One region of the Sinobaca sp. H24 genome, then DNA from elsewhere that is predicted to be linked to it. Evidence: riboswitches for the same ligand, from Rfam matches in the RefSeq annotation. Region 1 holds a riboswitch; the other holds the start of a gene.

Region 1 (10,356 bases):
ACGCTTTATTGCTTATGTTATGATATGCCTGTACGATTTGTAAATGGAAGGAGGGCGGCTCTGAGGTGAAGATGGATATCATGGATTTCCTGCATTACTGCCGGGTGGAAAAGGGACTGTCACAAAACACTGTTCAATCCTATCAAAGAGATTTAAAGCACTACATAGCAAGCGTGGAAAAAGCTGGCGTCTCCAAAACAGCCGATGTGGAAAGGCTTCATATTCTGGACTATCTCCATGAAAAAAAAGAAGAGGGACGTACGACTGCTACGTTGTCAAGGTATCTATCAACGATTCGTGCGTTTCATCAATTTGCTCTAAGAGATGGAAAAGCTAAGAAAGACCCATCTGAACTTATTGAAACGCCCCGAAAAAAGCAGAAAGCTTCCCTCTGTCCTTACGTCACAGGAAGTAGACCGTCTTCTGGAGGCTTCTAAAGGAACGACTGCTTTTTCACGAAGAAAATGCCATGCTGGAGCTGATGTATGCAACGGGTCTTCGTGTAACGGAGCTGTGTGAGCTCAAAAGCGGAGATATTCATTTAGAGATGGGATTTGTGCAGTGTCTGGGAAAAAAAACAAAGAGCGGATCGTCCCTCTTGGAAAAGTCGCGGCAGAAGCAGTAGAGACTTATGCAGGAAATGGACGTTTGGAGCTGATGAAGCAAAAACGGCATGATACTTTGTTTGTAAATCATCACGGAAATCCGCTTTCGAGACAAGGATTTTGGAAGATACTAAAGGGAGCTGCGGAAAAGGCCGGCATTGAAAAAGCCCCTCACCCCGCATACGCTCAGGCACTCTTTTGCTACACACCTTCTTGAAAATGGAGCTGATTTGAGAGCCGTTCAGGAAATGCTCGGTCACACCGATATTTCGACAACTCAAATATATACACATGTATCAACCCATAAACTTAAGGATGTATATTTACATTATCATCCAAGGGCATAACGAAAAAAAGGAGACTAACGATGAATGATTATCCGTTCAAGCGAATGTTTGTTGTTGTTATGGATTCAGTAGGAATAGGAGAAGCACCCGATGCCGGAGAGTTTGGCGATCAAGGTGCCGACACGCTCGGTCATATAGCAGAAAAGATGAATGGCCTGCATGTACCTAATCTTGAAAAACTAGGATTGGGAATGATCAAAGAAGCACAGGGGATTTCAACAGTGTCCTCTCCAGCCGCATCCTACGGCATTATGGAAGAAGCATCTCAGAGCAAGGACACGATGACTGGTCACTGGGAAATGATGGGACTTTATATCGGTGAGCCGTTCCAGACATTTCCAGAAGGGTTCCCCCTGATTTAATCGGAAAGCTTGAAGAAGCCACAGGACGGAAAGTAATTGGCAATAAAGTAGCATCAGGTACAGAAATAATAGAAGAGCTTGGCGAAGCGCATGTGAACAGCGGCGATTTAATTGTATATACTTCTGCCGATTCGGTTCTGCAGATCGCGGCCCACGAAGATATCGTACCGCTCGAAGAGCTGTATGATATCTGCGAAAAGGCCCGGAAAATGACCTATGATCCGCCTTATATGTTAGGAAGAATCATCGCGCGGCCTTTTACCGGAGCAGCCGGTGCATTTGAACGCACTTCCAACCGGCACGATTACGCATTAAAGCCATTCGGACAGACTGTGCTGAACTATTTGAAGGACAGCAGTCTGGATAGTCTGGCAGTTGGAAAGATCAGCGATATTTTTGATAATGAAGGTATTACCGATTCCCTGCGCACCACCTCAAACATGGATGGAATGGATAAATTGATGCAGACGATGCATCGTGATTTTACAGGTCTAAGCTTTTTAAATCTTGTTGACTTTGACGCAAAATTCGGGCACCGTCGTGATCCGATTGGATATGGCAAAGCAATAGAAGAGTTTGATCAAAGACTGCCGGAAGTAATGGAGAGTATGAAGGAAAACGATATTCTTATTATTACGGCAGATCATGGCAATGATCCGGTCCATCCGGGTACAGATCATACAAGAGAGATTGTGCCGCTTCTTGCCTATTCGCCCTCTATAAAGACCGGACGGGATCTCGGAACAAGAAAGACATTTGCTGATATTGGGGCCACAATCGCTGAAAATTTCAATGTACCGATGCCGGAATACGGCAGCAGCTTTTTATCAACTTTAAACAAGAATGGAGACAAATAATGAGCATAATAGATAACGTTCAAAAAGCAAGCAGTGCCATTCAATCCTTTACAACGATTCAGCCTGAAATTGGTTTGATTTTAGGGTCCGGCCTTGGTATTCTCGCGGACGAAATAGAAGAGGCTGTAGTTATTCCTTATGAAAAAATACCAGGCTTTCCTGTTTCCACCGTTGAAGGTCATGCAGGTGAACTTGTTATTGGAAAGCTCGAAGGAGTTGCAGTTGCAGCGATGAAGGGCCGCTTTCATTATTACGAAGGCTATTCCATGCAGGAAGTTACTTTTCCAGTGCGCGTCATGCATTCGCTTGGTATAAAAGCGCTGTTTGTAACGAATGCTGCCGGCGGCATTAATGAATCGTTTAAGGCCGGCAATTTGATGAGGATCAAAGACCACATTAATCAAATGGGGGCAAACCCGTTAATCGGTAAAAATGAAGAATCGTTCGGCACCCGTTTTCCGGATATGTCCAACGCTTATTCTGAAAAACTTGCCCATATTGCCAATAAAGCCGCGAAAGAACTCGAAATTGATTTACAAGAAGGGGTGTATGCGGCGAACACGGGACCGTGTTATGAAACCCCTGCAGAAATAAAAATGCTGCGGATTCTTGGGGCTGATGCCGTAGGTATGTCCACCGTTCCCGAAGTTATTGCAGCCGCTCATTCCTCTATACAGGTACTCGGAATTTCCTGCATTTCCAACATGGCCGCCGGTATCCTGGACCAGCCTCTCAGCCACGATGAAGTGATGGAAACGACGACAGCGGTACGTGCTGAATTTTTATCATTGATGAAAAATATCGTAAAATGGACGGGGGAAGAGCTGTAAATGGGTATATCTGCAGTGGAAATAAAAGAAGCGGCTGATTTTATTCAGTCCAGGATAAACAGAGCTCCTGCTGTCGCTTTGATTCTGGGATCAGGTCTTGGGGACCTGGCAGAAGAAATTGAAGAACCGGTCCACATTCCTTACAACGAGATTCCGCACTTTCCAGTATCCACAGTGGAAGGGCATGCAGGGCGCCTGGTTATTGGGAAGTTTCAGGGAAAAGAAGTGATTGCTATGCAGGGACGCTTTCATTACTATGAAGGGTATTCGATGCAGGAAGTAACCTTTCCAGTTCGTGTTATGAAAAGCCTTGGAGCAGAGAACCTAATTGTAACCAATGCGTGCGGAGGCATGAATAAAAGCTATCAGCCCGGCGATTTAATGGTGATCGAAGACCATTTAAATATGACAAACGACAATCCGCTTATTGGAGAAAACCTGGAGGCATTCGGCCCCCGCTTTCCTGATATGAGTACAGCATATAATAAAGAATTTCAGGAGCTTGCCCATCGCTGCGCTGAAAAAGATGGTTTAACACTGCAGCAGGGAGTATATGCAGGTATTACAGGACCTTATTTCATGTCTGCAGCAGAATTGATTATGCTTCGCCGTCTCGGCGGAGATGTAGTAGGCATGTCCACGGTGCCGGAAGTTATCGTGGCCCAGCACAGTGGAATGAATGTGCTCGGCATTTCCTGCGTTACAGACATGGCAGTTGGAGAAGATCTGCAGGGAGTAACCCATCAGGAAGTGATGGAAACTGCGGCGCGGACAAAGCCTAAATTTATTTCATTAGTAAAAAAGATTATAAAAGATATGCCGGCATAGAAAGACTCTAAATGAAACGAGGCAGATACAATGAGAATGGTAGATATCATTACAGACAAACGGGACGGAAAAGAACTCCCTCAGGAAGCAATTGAATGGTTTATTAACGAATATACAAAAGGAACGGTGCCTGATTACCAGGCAGCTGCCTTTGCAATGGCTGTATATTTTAAAGGGATGACCCAGTCGGAGGCTGCCGCGTTGACGTTTGCGATGGCGGCTTCCGGAGACCAGCTTGACCTCACTGCAGTCGAAGGAGTCAAAGTCGACAAACATTCGACCGGAGGGGTGGGGGACAAAACGACCTTGATTCTGGGTCCTATTGTAGCTGCGCTTGGCATTCCGGTAGCAAAAATGTCCGGCCGCGGTCTCGGGCATACCGGAGGAACAATTGATAAGCTGGAAGCTTTTACAGGATTTCAGACAGAAATCAGCCAGGACGAGTTTATTAAGCTCGTAAATGAAAATAAAATTGCGCTTGCCGGACAGAGCGGAAATCTAACTCCGGCTGATAAGAAGCTCTATTCGCTGCGGGACGTAACAGGAACAGTGAATTCTATTCCGTTAATTGCAAGTTCGGTCATGAGCAAGAAAATTGCCGCCGGAGCCGATGCTATTGTACTTGATGTGAAAACAGGCAGCGGTGCGTTCATGGAAAGCGTTGAAGAAGCAAGAGAGCTCGCCGGCGCGATGGTTGATATAGGGAAATCCCTGGATCGGAAAACAATGGCTGTTATATCCGATATGAATCAGCCGCTGGGCCGCTTCGTTGGAAATGCGCTTGAGGTAAAAGAAGCCATAGATACACTAAACGGCAAAGGACCGAAAGATCTTCATGATTTAAGCGTTACGCTTGCAGCTCATATGGTAGTACTGGCTGATAAAGCCTCTAATTTGGAAGAGGCCGTAAAGCTCGTGGAGCAGGTTATTGAAAACGGAGAAGCATTGAAAAAAATGAAGCAGTTTATTGAAGCGCAGGGCGGGGACGCCTCTTCAGTGGATGATTCAAGCCTGCTGCTTAATGCTGCACATTTAATAGAAGTCACTTCAGAAAAAGATGGGTATGTCAGCGGCATGAAAGCTTCAGAAATTGGACGTGCAGCAATGACTCTGGGAGCTGGACGGGCAACAAAAGACGATGAAATTGATTATGCTGTGGGAATTGAACTTCGTAAAAAGATTGGAGACCGCGTGCAGGCAGGCGATGTGCTTGCTGTGCTGCATGCCAATCAGACAGAAGCTGCCGAGGCTGCTGCCATTGTTAGAGAGGCCTATGAATATTCCGAGTCAGAAGTTATACCCGAACCGCTTATCCACGATACGATCGTATAAAATAGTGCCTGAAAACAGCCGCGAGAGTTTTTCTTTGTACTCCTGCAAATAGATGCTACAATATAAATCACTGAATGGGAGTAGGGGGAAAAGCGATGTATTTACACGGCACCAGCCAAATAAACAAAAAGGCCACCTGGAAATAGGCGGCGTGGATACGATGGATATTACAAAAGAATATGGGACGCCGGTTTTTGTTTACGATGTCGAACTGATACGACGCAGAGCAAGAGGCTTCAAAAAAGCATTTGAAGCAGAAGGCGTGCAGTATCAAGTAGCTTATGCAAGCAAAGCCTTCAGCTGTATTGCTATGGTTCAGCTTGCTGATGAGCTTGGATTAAGTCTGGACGTAGTATCAGGCGGGGAAATGCTTACAGCCAAACGGGCAGGATTTCCGATGGAGCGTGTACACCTTCATGGAAATAATAAATCCCTTGAAGAAATTCAAATGGCACTGGATCTGGATGTCGGGTGTTTTGTTGTAGATAATTTTCATGAACTCGATATGCTCAAAGAGCAGACCGAAAAAATGAAAAAGTCTCCGCATGTGCTGATCCGCACAACTCCTGGAATCGAAGCTCATACACATGAATATATTTCAACGGGACAGGAAGATTCCAAGTTTGGTTTTGACTTAACGAGCGGACAGGCTGACGAAGCAATTAAACGACTGAAAGATCATCCTTACCTGCAGCTAAAAGGTATTCACTGCCATATCGGCTCGCAGATTTTTGATACTCATGGATTTTCGATGGCCATTGAGAAGCTCTTCAGCCAGATTATCCGCTGGAAGGAAGAACTGGACTTTGAGCCGGAAGTGCTGAATGCAGGCGGAGGTTTTGGCATACGTTATGTTGAAGGAGACGAACCGCTGCTGCCTGAGGAGTATGTGACCTCTCTAATTCATACAGTGCAGGAGCAGAGCTCGCTGCACGGCCTGGATATGCCGGAAATCTGGATTGAACCCGGCCGGGCGATGACCGGGGACGCTGGAACAACTCTTTATAAAATAGGATCCCAGAAAAACATTCCAGGGGTGCGCCGGTATGCGGCAGTCGATGGAGGAATGACCGATAATATACGCCCCGCCCTCTATCATGCAGAATATGAAGGGGTACTTGCGAACCGTGCAAATGACAAAGCAGAAGATACATTTGCCATAGCCGGAAAATGCTGTGAGTCAGGAGATATGCTGATTTGGGATCTGCCGCTTCCGGAACTTGCCGAAGATGACGTGCTGGCTGTTTTCTGCACAGGTGCTTATGGGTATGCCATGGCTAATAATTATAACCGGTTTTCAAGGCCGCCGGTCGTGTTTGCAGAAAATGGAACGACCCAGCTTGTTATAAGAAAAGAAACGTACGAAGATTTATTAAAAAATGATTTGCCTCTCCGCTCTGCAGAGAGGGTATAATAGAACAGCCGGTTTTAATCAGCCGGGCTTTACATTTTAAAAAAGGTGGTTGATTGTAATGAAAAAAGGAAGCATTAAGTTTGAAAATGGAGAAGAAATTCAAATTGAATTCTTTGACCAGGATGCACCAGGAACAGTAGAAAATTTCGAAACACTTGCGAATAAAGGGTTTTACAACGGATTGAACTTTCACCGTGTCATTCCTGGATTTGTAGCTCAGGGCGGAGACCCAAGCGGCAATGGAACAGGCGGACCGGGTTATACTATTAAGTGTGAAACAGAAGGAAATCCTAATAAGCACGGTAAAGGCTATTTATCTATGGCACATGCCGGCAAAGATACAGGCGGAAGCCAGTTCTTTATTCTTTTTGAACCGCAGCCACACCTGGACGGCGTTCATACTGTTTTTGGTAAAGTAACAGAAGGTCTTGATACTGTTGATAGAATTAAGCAGGGAGACGTTATGCAGGAAGTGAAAGTCTGGAGCGAATAAACAGGCTTAAAAAACCGGCGGAATGCCGGTTTTTTTACATAATAGTACCGTCAGGCATTTTTAGTTGACGTTTCTCATTTGGTTATCATATGATAAGGTATATACTTTTTAGAAAATAACATTGGTATCTGCCGTGCGGCAGTTCCTTCGGGGTCGGGTGAAAGTCCCAACCGGCGGTGATAAAGAGTGCGCTCTTTTTAGTCCGTGACCCGTAATGCTTAGGCAGAGCGGTGGATTCGGTGAAATTCCGAAGCCGACAGTAAAGTCTGGATGGGAGAAGGAAACCATGTTTAAATAGGCTGCCTGCTGTGGATACACACGTAAAGCAGCAGCGGCCTTTTGCACCTGTTGACAGGGCTTATTTAAACGTGATTAATTACTCCCCCGAAGGAAAGTCCTTCGGGGGTTTTTATATGCCTCGAAGTCTGTTGAACGAGTCAGCGGGAAGGGCTGTAATAACAATGAATGATGAAACCTATATGAAGCTTGCACTGGATCTGGCCGCTTCTGCTGACGGACAAACATCCCCAACCCGTTAGTTGGAGCAGTATTAGTAAAGAATCATCAAATCGTCGGCATGGGCGCTCATCTGAAAGCAGGAACGCCTCACGCAGAGGTGCATGCAGTCCGTATGGCAGGCAAGGAGGCAGAAGGCGCTGTAGCCTATGTAACATTAGAGCCGTGCAGCCATTATGGGAAAACGCCCCCCTGCGCTGACCTGCTGATTGAAAACGGAATCCGAAGAGTCTTTATAGCCTCTGTTGATCCAAATCCTCAAGTAAAAGGCAGGGGAATTGAGAAACTGAGAGCGGCCGGCATTTCTGTTGATATCGGTGTACTGAAAGAAAAGGCAGATAGCATCAACCGTTTTTTCTTTCACTATATGAAAACAAAAACTCCTTATGTGACGCTTAAAGCTGCAGCAACGCTTGATGGTAAAACGGCTACGTATGCAGGAAGCAGTAAATGGATTACTGGGGAAAATGCAAGAAAAGACGTTCACTTAAACCGTATGAAGCATGACGCAATATTAGTCGGTGCAGGAACAGCAGCTGCAGACGACCCCTCTCTAAATGTTCGACTCGAGCAAGCGTTCAGACAGCCGGTACGTATTGTGCTGGATACGTCGCTGCGGACGCTTTCAACTGCGAAAATGCTTCAGGATAATGGCGCCCCTGTCTGGATCGTCTGCACAAGCCAGGCCGAAGAAAAGAAAAAGCAGGAACTAAAAGCGGCAGGAGCAGAAATAATCGAGCTTGCAGACGACACCATTTCTATTTCGGTTCTTCTTAAAAAGCTCGGTGAAAAAAACATCCAGTCCTTGTATGTGGAGGGCGGTTCTACTGTGCATGGCAGCTTTTTGGAAGCAGCTGCATTTCAGGAACTTCATTACTATATAGCGCCTAAGCTGGTGGGCGGAAAAGACGCGTTTCCAGTGTTTGGAGGACAGGGAATGGAGCTGATGGAAAACGCAGCGCAGCTTGTCATTAAATCAACGGAAACATTGGGAGAAGATATTAAGATGACGGCTTTTCCAAAGGAAGGATGAATGCTATGTTTACAGGGATTATAGAAGAAAAAGCTATTATCGCTCATATGAATGATCATGAGACCCATATGGAGCTGAAAATAAAAGCTGAAAAAATTATGCAGGATATGAAAGAAGGCGACAGTATTTCCATCAACGGGGTCTGCCTCACTGTCACTGCTTTTGACGAAAGCATGTTTCAGGTGGATGTTATGCCTGAAACAATGAAAAGCACCAGCCTTCAGGCTCTTCAGGAAAAAAGCCCCGTGAATGTAGAAAGAGCGATGGCGGCCAATAATCGATTCGGAGGTCATTTCGTAAGCGGCCATGTGGACGCTGCAGGAAGAATTGCATCCATCGAGCCGCTGGCAAACGCGGTTTATATTCATATTGAAGTACCGGAGCAGCTGATGCCGTATATGATGCTGAAAGGATCTGTGACGCTTGACGGTATTAGTCTTACGTTATTTGGAGTGGACGATGAAGCATCTACTATTACGGTTTCGATTATCCCCCACACCTGGGAAGAAACAAACTTGTCTGCCAAGCAGATCAATGATCCTATCAATGTAGAATGCGATGTATTAATGAAGTACACGGAACGCCTGCTTGAAACAAAATACAAAAAGGCGTAAAACTCCAATAGGAAGAAGGCAGGTGCATCATGGAAAATGAATCCATGTTTCATACAATTGAAGAAGCTATTTATGAATTAATGCAGGGAAAAGCAGTCATCGTATGTGATGATGAAGACAGAGAAAATGAAGGCGACTTTGTAGCGCTCTCTGATAGAGTCACGCCGGAAACGATTAACTTTATGATTACCCACGGGCGCGGGCTGGTCTGTACGCCTATAACCGAACAAAGAGCTAGAGAACTCGAACTTGTTCCTATGGTAGATCACAACACAGATCCTCACGGTACTGCTTTTACAGTAAGTGTGGACCATAAGAGTGCATCAACCGGTATTTCTGCAAAAGAGCGGGCGGATACCATTCTGTCGCTTGTTGATAAAAAAACCCGGCCGCTTGACCTGAAGCGTCCCGGCCACGTGTTCCCTTTGATTGCTAAAGAAGGCGGTGTTCTCCGCAGAGCAGGGCATACGGAAGCGGCGGTTGATCTGGCACGACTTTCCGGCGCCGAGCCATCGGGGGTCATTTGTGAGATCATTAAAGAAGATGGAGAAATGGCCCGCGTACCCGAACTTATGGAAATAGCTGAAAAGCATGAAGTGAAAATGATTACAATTAAGGACCTTATTAAATACCGTCATAAAAAAGATAAGCTTGTTATAAGAGAAACAGAAGTGAAGCTTCCGACAGAATTTGGAGAATTTACGGCTTTTGGTTATACATCCGTGATTGACCAAAAAGAGAGTATCGCCCTTGTGAAAGGAAATATTCTTCCGGATGAACCTGTACTGGTGCGAGTGCATTCAGAATGTCTAACCGGGGATGTGTTCGGTTCCCACCGCTGTGACTGCGGTCCGCAGCTTCATGCGGCCCTGCATCAGATTGAACAGGAAGGAAGCGGTATTCTGCTTTATATGCGTCAGGAAGGAAGAGGTATTGGTCTGATTAATAAGCTGAAAGCCTATGAACTTCAAGAGCAGGGATATGATACAGTAGAAGCTAACGAAAAGCTTGGATTTGCACCCGATCTCCGGGAATATGGCATCGGCGCTCAGATTCTCAGGGATCTGGGAGTGAAAAAGATGAACCTGCTTACTAATAATCCAAGGAAAATTACCGGGCTGAAGG
Region 2 (10,356 bases), on a different contig from region 1:
TAATTCTATCGGATAAAGCGACAAAGTCGCCTTCATTTTCCCTGTCTTCATCATCGACTACGATCACTGCTTTTCCCTGCATTAATTCATAGATGGCTTCTTCAATTGTATGAAACATGGATTCATTTTCCATGATGCATCTGCCTTCTTTCTATTGGAGTTTTACGCTTTTTTGTATTTGGTTTCAAGCAGACGCTCTGTGTATTTCATTAACACATCGCATTCTACGTTGATTGGATCATTTATCTGTTTAGTAGATAAGTTTGTTTCTTCCCACGTGTGGGGAATAATCGAAACAGTAATAGTAGATGCTGCATCGTCCACTCCAAATAAAGTAAGACTTATGCCGTCGAGCGTTACGGATCCTTTAAGCATCATATACGGCATCAGCTGCTCCGGCACTTCAATGTGAATGTACACTGCGTTTGCCAGCGGCTCAATGGAGGCAATTCTTCCGGCTGCATCCACATGGCCGCTTACGAAATGTCCACCGAAGCGGTTATTGGCTGCCATAGCTCTTTCCACATTTACGCGGCTGTTCTCTTGAAGAGCCTGAAGACTGGTGCTTTTCATTGTTTCAGGCATTACATCGACCTGAAACATGTTTTCATCGAAATCTGTAACTGTCAGGCAGACACCGTTAATGGAAATACTGTCTCCTTCTTTCATGTCCTGCATAATTTTTTCCGCTTTTATTTTCAGCTCCATATGCGTTTCATGGTCATTCATCTGGGCAATCGTTGCTTTTTCTTCTATAATTCCTGTGAACACAGCATTCATCCTTTCTTTGGAAAAGCCGTTATCTTCATGTCTTCTCCTAATGTTTCGGTTGATTCCACTACCAGTTCTGCGGCCTCTTCCATAAGAGCTATGCCGCGTCCTCCAAAAACAGGAAATGCCGTTTTTCCGCCAATCAGCTTTGGGGCTATATAATAGTGCAGTTCCTGAAAAGCGGCTGCATCTAAAAAGCTGCCATGTACAGCTGCCCCGCCTTCTACATACAAAGACTGTATATTTTTTTCTCCCAGCTTTCCGAGAAGAACAGGAATCGTTATTGTTTCCTCCTGCAGCTTTATAATATCGGCTCCGGCGGCTTTCAAAACCTGTTTTCTTTTCTCATCGGCTCCACTACCGCAGATTATCCAAACGGGAGCTCCTTCATCATGCAGCATTTTTGCAGTCGGACTCGTTCGCAGGGAAGTATCCAGGATAATTCGTACCGGCTGCCTGAACGCATGATCAAGCCTGACATTAAGAGAGGGATCGTCAGCAGCGGCTGTTCCCGCACCGATTAGTATCGCATCGTGCTTCATTCGGTTTAAATGGACATCTTCTCTTGCTTTCCCCCCCGTAATCCATTTGCTGCTGCCGGTGTAGGAAGCTGTTTTCCCGTCCAGTGTGGCTGCTGCTTTAAGCGTCACGTAGGGTGTCGCTGTTTTCATATAGTGAAAGAAAAAATTGTTTATTTTGTCTGCCTTTTCTTTTAGGACGCCGACTTCAACGGTTATTCCGGCTGCCTTTAGTTTTTCGATCCCTCTTCCTTTCACTTCGGGATTGGGATCGACAGAAGCCACCACTACTCTATCAACCCGGCTTTCGATCAATAGATCGGCGCAGGGAGGCGTTCTCCCATAATGGCTGCACGGTTCCAGCGTCACATAGGCCGTAGCACCCTGCGCCTGGTCCCCTGCCATGCGCACGGCATGCACTTCTGCGTGGGGGGTTCCCGCTTTTAGGTGTGCCCCCATGCCGACAATTTGATTGTTTTTTACTATTACGGCTCCCACTAATGGGTTGGGGGAGGTCTGGCCTGAAGCGGAAACTGCCAGATCCAGTGCGAAATTCATATATGTTTCATCGTTCATATTTATTACAGCCTTTCCCACTGCCCCGTCCAATCAGCTTCGGAGCATATAAAAACCCCCGAAGGACTGTTTCCTTCGGGGGAGTAATTAATCACGTTTAAATAAGCCCTGTAAACAGGGATCAAAGGCCGCTTCTCTATGTTAAACACAAAGTATCGCGCAGCCTATTTAAACATGGTTTCCTTCTCCCATCCAGACTTTACTGTCGGCTTCGGAATTTCACCGAATCCACCGCTCTGCCTAAGCATTACGGGTCACGGACTAAAAAGAGAATGCTCTTTATCACCGCCGGTTGGGACTTTCACCCGACCCCGAAGGAACTGCCGTACGGCAGGTACCAATGTTATTTTATAAAAGTATATACTTAATCATATGATAATCCAATGAGAATCGTCAACTAAAATGCCTGACGGTTCTGTTATGTAAAAAAACCGGCACGGAGCCGGTTTTTTTGCTTTATTCGCTCCAGACTTTCACTTCCTGCATAACGTCGCCCTGCTTGATTCTATCTACCGTATCCAGGCCTTCTGTTACTTTACCAAAGACCGTGTGAACGCCGTCTAAGTGAGGCTGTGGTTCAAAAAGAATAAAGAACTGGCTTCCGCCCGTATCTTTGCCGGCATGCGCCATTGATAAATAGCCTTTACCGTGCTTATTAGGATTTCCTTCTGTTTCACATTTAATGGTATATCCCGGTCCACCTGTGCCGTTGCCGCTAGGGTCTCCACCCTGGGCTACGAATCCAGGAATGACGCGGTGGAAATTCAATCCATTATAAAAGCCTTTATTGGCAAGTGTTTCAAAGTTTTCTACTGTGCCTGGTGCATCCTGGTCAAAGAATTCAATTTGAATTTCTTCTCCGTTTTCAAACTTAATGCTTCCTTTTTTCATCACAATCAACCACCTTCTTTAAAATGTAAAACCCGGTTTAATAAAACCGGCTGTTCTATTATACCCTCTCTGCTGAGCGAAGAGGCAAATCATTTTTTAATAAATCTTCATAGGATTCTTTTTTTATGACGAGCTGGACCGAACCGTTTTCTGCAAAAACGACCGGAGGTCTGGAAAATCGGTTATAGTTATTAGCCATGGCATATCCATAGGCACCCGTGCAGAAAACTGCCAGCACATCATCTTCGGCAATTTCCGGTAGAGGCAGATCCCAGATCAGCATATCGCCGGACTCACAGCATTTCCCTGCAATGGCAAACGTATCTTCTGCTTTATCGTTGGCGCGGTTTGCAAGCACCCCTTCATATTCAGCATGGTACAGTGCAGGGCGGATATTATCGGTCATACCTCCGTCAACTGCAGCATATCTGCGGACACCCGGAATGTTTTTCTGGGAGCCGATTTTATAAAGCGTAGTCCCGGCATCACCGGTCATTGCCCGGCCTGGTTCAATCCAGATTTCAGGAAGCTTTAGTCCGTGCATGGCAGACTGTTCTTTCACCGTATGAATTAAAGAGGTAACATACTCCTCCGGCAGCAGCGGCTCGTCACCCTCTACATAGCGGATCCCGAAACCGCCCCCTGCATTGAGTACTTCCGGCTCGAAATCCAATTCTTCTTTCCAGCGGATAATCTGGCTGAATAATTTTTCAATAGCCATGGAAAAACCATTCGTATCAAAAATCTGTGAACCTATATGGCAGTGGATCCCTTTCAGCTGCAGATAAGGATGATCTTTCAGACGCTTAATAGCTTCATCCGCCTGGCCGCTTGTTAAATCAAAACCAAACTTCGAGTCTTCCTGGCCTGTGGAAATATACTCATGCGTATGAGCTTCAATTCCAGGGGTCGTGCGGATCAGCACATGCGGGGTTTTTTTCGTTTTCTCAGTCTGCTCCTTGAGCATATCCAATTCATGAAAATTATCCACTACAAAACACCCGACATCAAGATCAAGAGCCATCTGGATTTCCTCAAGGGATTTATTATTCCCATGAAGGTGAACACGTTCCATTGGAAATCCGGCACGCTTGGCCGTCAGCATTTCTCCACCTGAAACAACATCGAGGCTTAATCCCAGTTCGTCAGCAAGCTGAACCATGGCAATACAGCTGAACGCCTTGCTCGCATATGCCACCTGATACTGCATGCCTTCTGTTTCGAATGCTTTTTTAAAGCCTCTTGCCCGGCGCCGGATAAGCTCTACATCATATACAAAAACCGGTGTTCCGTATTCTTTCGTTATATCCATTGTATCAACGCCGCCTATTTCCAGGTGGCCTTTACTGTTTATTTGGCTGGTGCCGTGTAGATACATAGTTTTTCCCCCTACTCCCATTCAGTGATTTATATTGTAGCATCTATTAGCAGGAGTACAAAGAAAAACTCTCGCAGTTGTTATCAGGGGCTTTTATACGATCGTGTCATGAATAAGAGGCTCCGGCACAACTTCGGAATCAGAATATTCATAGGCCTCCCTGACAATAGCAGATGCTTCCGAAGCATCTGTCTGATTGGCGTGAAGAACAGCAAGCACATCGCCCGCCTGAACGCGGTCCCGATTTTTTTTCTGAAGTTCGATTCCTACCGCATAATCAATTTCATCGTCTTTTGTTGCCCGTCCTGCACCAAGCGTCATAGCAGCACGTCCTATTTCAGAAGCTTTCATTCCGCTGACAAATCCATTTTTTTCAGATGTTACTTCTATTAGATGAGAAGCGTTGAGAAGAAGACTGGAATCATCCACTGACGAGGCGTCGCCTCCCTGCGCTTCAATGAACTGCTTCATTTTTTTCAATGCTTCTCCATTATTAATAACCTGCTCCACCAATTTCACTGCTTCTTCCAAATTGGCTGCTTTATCCGCAAGGACAACCATGTGTGCGGCAAGCGTAACGCTTAGATCGTGAAGATCTTTCGGTCCTTTTCCGTTTAACGTATCAATGGCTTCTTTGACTTCCAGCGCGTTTCCGACAAAACGGCCGAGCGGCTGATTCATATCGGATATAACTGCCATCGTTTTCCGATCCAGTGATTTCCCAATATCCACCATCGCGCCGGCAAGCTCTCTTGCCTCTTCCACGCTTTCCATAAAGGCCCCGCTGCCTGTCTTTACATCGAGAACAATGGCGTCTGCTCCGGCAGCGATTTTTTTACTCATCACAGAGCTGGCAATCAATGGAATAGAATTAACTGTGCCTGTTACGTCACGAAGCGAGTACAGCTTCTTATCAGCGGGCGTCAAATTCCCGCTCTGCCCGGCAAGGGCAATTTTATTCTGGTTTACGAGCTTAATAAATTCATCCTGGCTGATTTCCGTCTGAAAGCCTGTAAATGCCTCCAGCTTATCTATCGTTCCGCCAGTATGACCGAGACCGCGTCCGGACATTTTTGCTACCGGTATGCCAAGTGCCGCTACAATGGGACCTAGAATAAGCGTTGTTTTGTCTCCCACTCCACCGGTGGAATGTTTGTCCACTTTGACTCCTTCCACCGCAGACAGATCAAGCTGGTCTCCGGAAGCCGCCATTGCAAAAGTCAGCGCTGCTGCTTCAGACTGCGTCATCCCTTTAAAATAAACGGCCATGGCAAAGGCTGCTGCCTGATAATCAGGAACTCCGCCCTTTGTATACTCGTTAATAAACCATTCAATTGCTTCCTGCGGTAATTCTTTTCCATCCCGTTTATCTGTAATAATGTCTACCATTCTCATTGTATGCGCCTCTCTTCATTTAGGATGTTATGATGCCGGCATGCTTTTTATGATTTCTTTTACCAGTGAAATAAATTTAGGCTTTGTTCTGGCAGCTGTTTCCATTACTTCCTGATGAGTCACACCCTGCAGATCTTCGCGACTGCCATATCTGTGACGCAGGAAATGCCCAGAATATTCATTCCGCTGTGCTGCGCGACGATAACTTCCGGAACCGTGGACATACCTACGACATCCCCTCCGAGACGACGGAGCATAATTAATTCTGCTGCAGACATAAAATAAGGTCCGGTAATGCCGGCATACACTCCCTGCTGCAGCGTTAAGCCTTCTTTTTCGGCGCAGCGATGGGCAAGTTTCTGAAATTCTTTATTATATGCTGTACTCATGTCAGGAAACCGGGGGGCCGAATGCCTCCAAATTCTCTCCAATAAGCGGATTATCGTTTGTCATATTTAAATGGTCTTCTATCACCATTAAATCGCCGGGCTGATAGTTTTTATTCATCCCCCCGCAAGCATTGGTTACAATCAGGTTCTCTGCTCCAAGACTTTTCATCACCCGGACCGGGAAGGTGACTTCCTGCATCGAATAGCCTTCATAGTAATGAAAGCGTCCCTGCATGGCATAACTTCTTTTCCCTGAAGCCTGCCAATGACAAGGCGTCCTGCATGTCCTTCCACTGTAGATACAGGAAAATGTGGAATCTCATTATATGGAATGTATACCGGCTCTTCTATTTCTTCTGCAAGATCTCCTAGACCGGATCCCAAAATCATGGCGACAGCAGGTGCTTTGTTTATTTTGGACTGAATAAAATCAGCTGCTTCGTTTATTTCAGTGGTTGAGATGCTCATTTACAACTCTTCCCCCGTCCGTTTAACGATATTTTTCATTAGTGATAAAAATTCTGCTCGGACAGCCGTGGTAGTCTCCATTACTTCATCGTGGCTGAGCGGCTGGTCAAGGATGCCGGCAGCCATGTTGGAAATGCAGGAAATTCCCAGAACCTGGATAGAGGAGTGGGCTGCTGCGATTACTTCGGGAACCGTCGACATCCCTACAGCATCGGCCCCGAGTACACGCAGCATGTTAATTTCAGCCGGCGTTTCATAACATGGACCCGTATTCGCTGCATAAACACCTTCTTTTAAGTCAATTTCAAGCTCTTTGGCAGCTTTATTGGCAATATGGGCAAGTCTTTCAGAATAAGCATTGGACATATCAGGAAAGCGGGTGCCGAAAGATTCTTCGTTTTTGCCGATTAAAGGATTTGCCCCCATTTGATTAATGTGGTCTTTAATTCTCATTAAGTTGCCTGCTTTAAACGATTCGTTAATACCGCCGGCAGCATTTGTAACAAAAAGCGCTTCAATACCGAGCATATGCATGACGCGCACCGGAAAGGTAACCTCCTGCATGGAATAACCCTCATAATAATGAAAACGGCCTTTCATTGCCGCAACCGCGACTCCTTCGAGTTTACCAACAACAAGCTCACCGGCATGTCCTTCCACGGTGGAAACCGGGAAGCCCGGAATTTTTTCATATGGAATCACTACTGCTTCTTCTATTTCATCAGCAAGAATACCAAGTCCTGATCCTAAAATCAGACCGATCTTTGGCTGAATGCTGGTATATGACTGAATCGTGCTGGATGCTTTTTGGACGTTCTCGATAATGTTCATTATTTGTCTCCATTCTTGTTTAGAATTGATAAAAAGCTGCTGCCATATTCCGGCATCGGTACATTGAAGTTTTCTGCAATCGTTGCGCCTACATCAGCGAATGTCTTTCTTGTGCCAAGATCACGCCCGGGAGTAACGGACGGGGAGTAGGCAAGCAGCGGCACTACTTCCCTGGTATGATCGGTTCCCGGATGAACCGGATCATTGCCGTGATCTGCGGTAATAATAAGAATATCATCCTCGTTTAAACTCTCCATCACTTCCGGCAGTCTCTGATCGAACTCTTCTATTGCTTTTCCATATCCGATCGGGTCCCGGCGGTGGCCGAATTTCGCATCAAAATCGACAAGATTTAAAAAGCTGAGCCCGGTAAAGTCCCGGCGGATCGTCTGCATCAGTTTATCCATTCCGTCCATATTTGATGTTGTACGAAGTGAATCAGTAATTCCCTCATTGTCGAAAATATCGCTGATCTTTCCAACAGCAAGGCTGTCCAGGCTGCTGTCCTCTAAATAGTTCAGCACGGTCTGTCCGAATGGCTTTAATGCATAATCATGACGGTTGGAAGTACGTTCAAATGACCCGGCGTCTCCCACAAATGGTCTTGCGATAATTCTGCCCAGCATATAAGGCGGATCATACGTCATTTTCCGTGCTTTTTCGCAAATATCATAAAGTTCTTCAAGGGGAACGATATCTTCATGGGCTGCAATCTGCAGCACGGAATCTGCAGAAGTGTAAACAATTAAGTCTCCGCTTTTTACATGGGCTTCTCCGAGCTCTTCGATAATTTCCGTGCCGGAAGCAACTTTATTGCCGATCACTTTTCTCCCCGTCGCTTCTTCAAGCTTTCCTATTAAATCCGGCGGAAATCCTTCCGGAAATGTCTGAAACGGTTCACCGATATACAGCCCCATCATTTCCCAGTGACCTGTCATGGTATCTTTACTCTGCGATGCTTCCTCCATGATGCCATAAGAAGCTTCAGGAGAAGACACTGCTGAAATACCGGGTGCTTTTTTGATCATTCCCAATCCCAGTTTTTCCAGATTTGGCACCTTAAGCCCTTCCATCTTTTCAGCAATATGGCCAAGCGTGTCGGCCCCCTTATCGCCAAACTGTTCAGCGTCAGGTGCTTCACCTATTCCTACTGAGTCCATTACAACAACAAACATTCGCTTAAACGGGTAATTACTCATGTTAAGTCTCCTTTTTATGCCCTTGGATGATAATGTAAATATACATCCTTGAGTTTATGGGTTGATACGTGGGTATATATTTGTGTAGTGGAAATATCCGTGTGCCCAAGCATTTCCTGAACCGCTCTTAAATCAGCCCCGTTTTCAAGGAGATGAGTAGCAAAGGAATGCCTGAGCGTATGGGGAGTAAGCGGCTTTTCAATTCCGGCTTTTTCCGCCGCGCCTTTTAATATTTTCCAGAACCCCTGCCTCGAAAGTGGATTTCCGTGATGATTCACAAAAAGAGTGTCGTGCCGCTTTTGCTTCATTAGTTCGAAACGGCCGTTTCCTGCGTAAGTTTCTACGGCTTCCGCCGCCACTTTTCCAAGTGGTACAATCCGCTCCTTGTTCCCTTTCCCCAGGCACTGCACGAAGCCCATTTCCAGATGAATATCTCCGCTTTTGAGTTCACACAGCTCCGTTACGCGGAGACCGGTTGCATACATCAGCTCCAGCATCGCGTGATTTCTTCGTGAAAAAGCCGTCGTCCCCTTCGAAGCTTCCAGAAGGCGGTCTACTTCCTGAGAGGTAAGGACAGAAGGAAGCTTTCTGCTTTTTTTCGGCGTTTCAATAAGCTCTGAAGGGTCTTTTGTTGTTTTTCCATCTCTTAGAGCAAATTGATGATAGGCGCGGATCGTTGATAAATATCTTGATAATGTTGCGGTGGTGCGCCCTTCTTCTTTTTTTGCATGAAGATAGTCCAGTATATGCCGCCTTTCCACATCGGCGGTTTTAGAGACACCCGCTTTTTCCAGGCTTACTATGTAATGCTTTAAATCCCTTTGATAGGATTGAACCGTATTTTGTGACAGTCCCTTTTCCACCTGGCAGTAATGCAGAAAATCCATGATATCCATCTTCACCTCAGGTCCGCCTTCCTTCCATTTACGAATCGTACAGGCATATCATAACATAAGCAATAAAGCGTCATCATCCTTATCCCTCCATGAATTTCAACTTCTAAAAAGTTCTATTTTTCTAACAATACTGCAAAATAAAAAACCTTCTCATTTCTGAAAAGGTTTAACGTACTTTTACTTGATTTTTCTTTTTAGGTTTCTTCTCTGCCTCTGATTCCTCTCCAGCGTTCTGGCAGCGGTGGCACACGCCGTGAAAGGTCAGGCGGTGGTCTTTAATTTTGAAGTTCCAATCTTTTTCCACCACTTTTTCTACTTCTCCAAGCAGATCATCCTGAATTTCATCCACCGTTCCGCATTCAATACACACGAGATGATGATGAAAATGTGCGGCTCCCTCTTTTCGAAGGTCATATCGGGAAACGCCGTCCCCAAAATTTATTTTATCTACAATTTCTAGTTCGTTTAACAGCTCAAGCGTGCGGTACACGGTAGCAAGACCGATTTCCGGAGCTTTTTTTTTACGAGTAAGTATACATCTTCTGCACTGAGGTGGTCTTCCTCATTTTCAAGCAGCACACGAACCGTCGCTTCCCGTTGAGGAGTTAATTTATAGCTTTTGGAATGGAGCTGATTTTTGATCCGGTCAATACGCTGTTCCATTTTATCCTCCTCCTTCTCAATCAATCTATATTCACATTATAATAATGCTAAAGAGGAGTGTCAATTAATAATGATAATTAATACCACTTTATAATAATTATTAACTGAAAAAGCTGTTATTGTTCATTGATTCTCAATCTCAAATACTGCACAGCATACATTGTTTTCGCATCATGTATTAGATTCTGCTGCACAGCCTCTTCCGCTTCTTGTAAGGAAATTTCTTCGACCTGAACAAATTCATCTTCATCGGTAAATGGACGTCCCGGTTTATCAATGTCTGCTTCGTAAAGATGAACCAGTTCATCGCAGAAGCCGGGTGCAGTATAAAAAGAGGCAATTTTTTTCAGGGCCAGCGGCTTATACCCGGTTTCCTCTTCG

What was found. Region 1 has a riboswitch for FMN ahead of ribD (bifunctional diaminohydroxyphosphoribosylaminopyrimidine deaminase/5-amino-6-(5-phosphoribosylamino)uracil reductase RibD). Riboswitches for the same ligand answer to the same signal wherever they lie in the genome.
Region 2: another riboswitch for FMN. It lies ahead of ribD (bifunctional diaminohydroxyphosphoribosylaminopyrimidine deaminase/5-amino-6-(5-phosphoribosylamino)uracil reductase RibD); the one in region 1 lies ahead of ribD (bifunctional diaminohydroxyphosphoribosylaminopyrimidine deaminase/5-amino-6-(5-phosphoribosylamino)uracil reductase RibD).

What each region holds. Positions count from the first base shown of each region.
Region 1 covers NZ_JALBWT010000009.1:19,573-29,928, forward strand. Annotated here, with positions in the region: partial or broken gene xerD (site-specific tyrosine recombinase XerD) at 66-952, shown strand; partial or broken gene deoB (phosphopentomutase) at 973-2,171, shown strand; gene MMY81_RS13375 (purine-nucleoside phosphorylase) at 2,171-3,001, shown strand; gene MMY81_RS13380 (purine-nucleoside phosphorylase) at 3,002-3,829, shown strand; gene MMY81_RS13385 (pyrimidine-nucleoside phosphorylase) at 3,860-5,161, shown strand; partial or broken gene lysA (diaminopimelate decarboxylase) at 5,257-6,575, shown strand; gene MMY81_RS13395 (peptidylprolyl isomerase) at 6,634-7,068, shown strand; FMN riboswitch at 7,208-7,354, shown strand; partial or broken gene ribD (bifunctional diaminohydroxyphosphoribosylaminopyrimidine deaminase/5-amino-6-(5-phosphoribosylamino)uracil reductase RibD) at 7,530-8,617, shown strand; gene ribE (riboflavin synthase) at 8,623-9,231, shown strand; gene MMY81_RS13410 (bifunctional 3,4-dihydroxy-2-butanone-4-phosphate synthase/GTP cyclohydrolase II) at 9,276-10,356, shown strand, end outside.
Region 2 covers NZ_JALBWT010000002.1:194,908-205,263, reverse strand. Annotated here, with positions in the region: gene MMY81_RS04225 (bifunctional 3,4-dihydroxy-2-butanone-4-phosphate synthase/GTP cyclohydrolase II) at 1-118, opposite strand, end outside; gene ribE (riboflavin synthase) at 163-771, opposite strand; gene ribD (bifunctional diaminohydroxyphosphoribosylaminopyrimidine deaminase/5-amino-6-(5-phosphoribosylamino)uracil reductase RibD) at 777-1,865, opposite strand; FMN riboswitch at 2,042-2,188, opposite strand; gene MMY81_RS04210 (peptidylprolyl isomerase) at 2,322-2,756, opposite strand; gene lysA (diaminopimelate decarboxylase) at 2,815-4,134, opposite strand; gene MMY81_RS04200 (pyrimidine-nucleoside phosphorylase) at 4,228-5,529, opposite strand; partial or broken gene MMY81_RS04195 (purine-nucleoside phosphorylase) at 5,557-6,386, opposite strand; gene MMY81_RS04190 (purine-nucleoside phosphorylase) at 6,387-7,217, opposite strand; gene deoB (phosphopentomutase) at 7,217-8,416, opposite strand; gene xerD (site-specific tyrosine recombinase XerD) at 8,431-9,318, opposite strand; partial or broken gene fur (ferric iron uptake transcriptional regulator) at 9,479-9,975, opposite strand; gene MMY81_RS04170 (NUDIX hydrolase) at 10,092-10,356, opposite strand, start outside.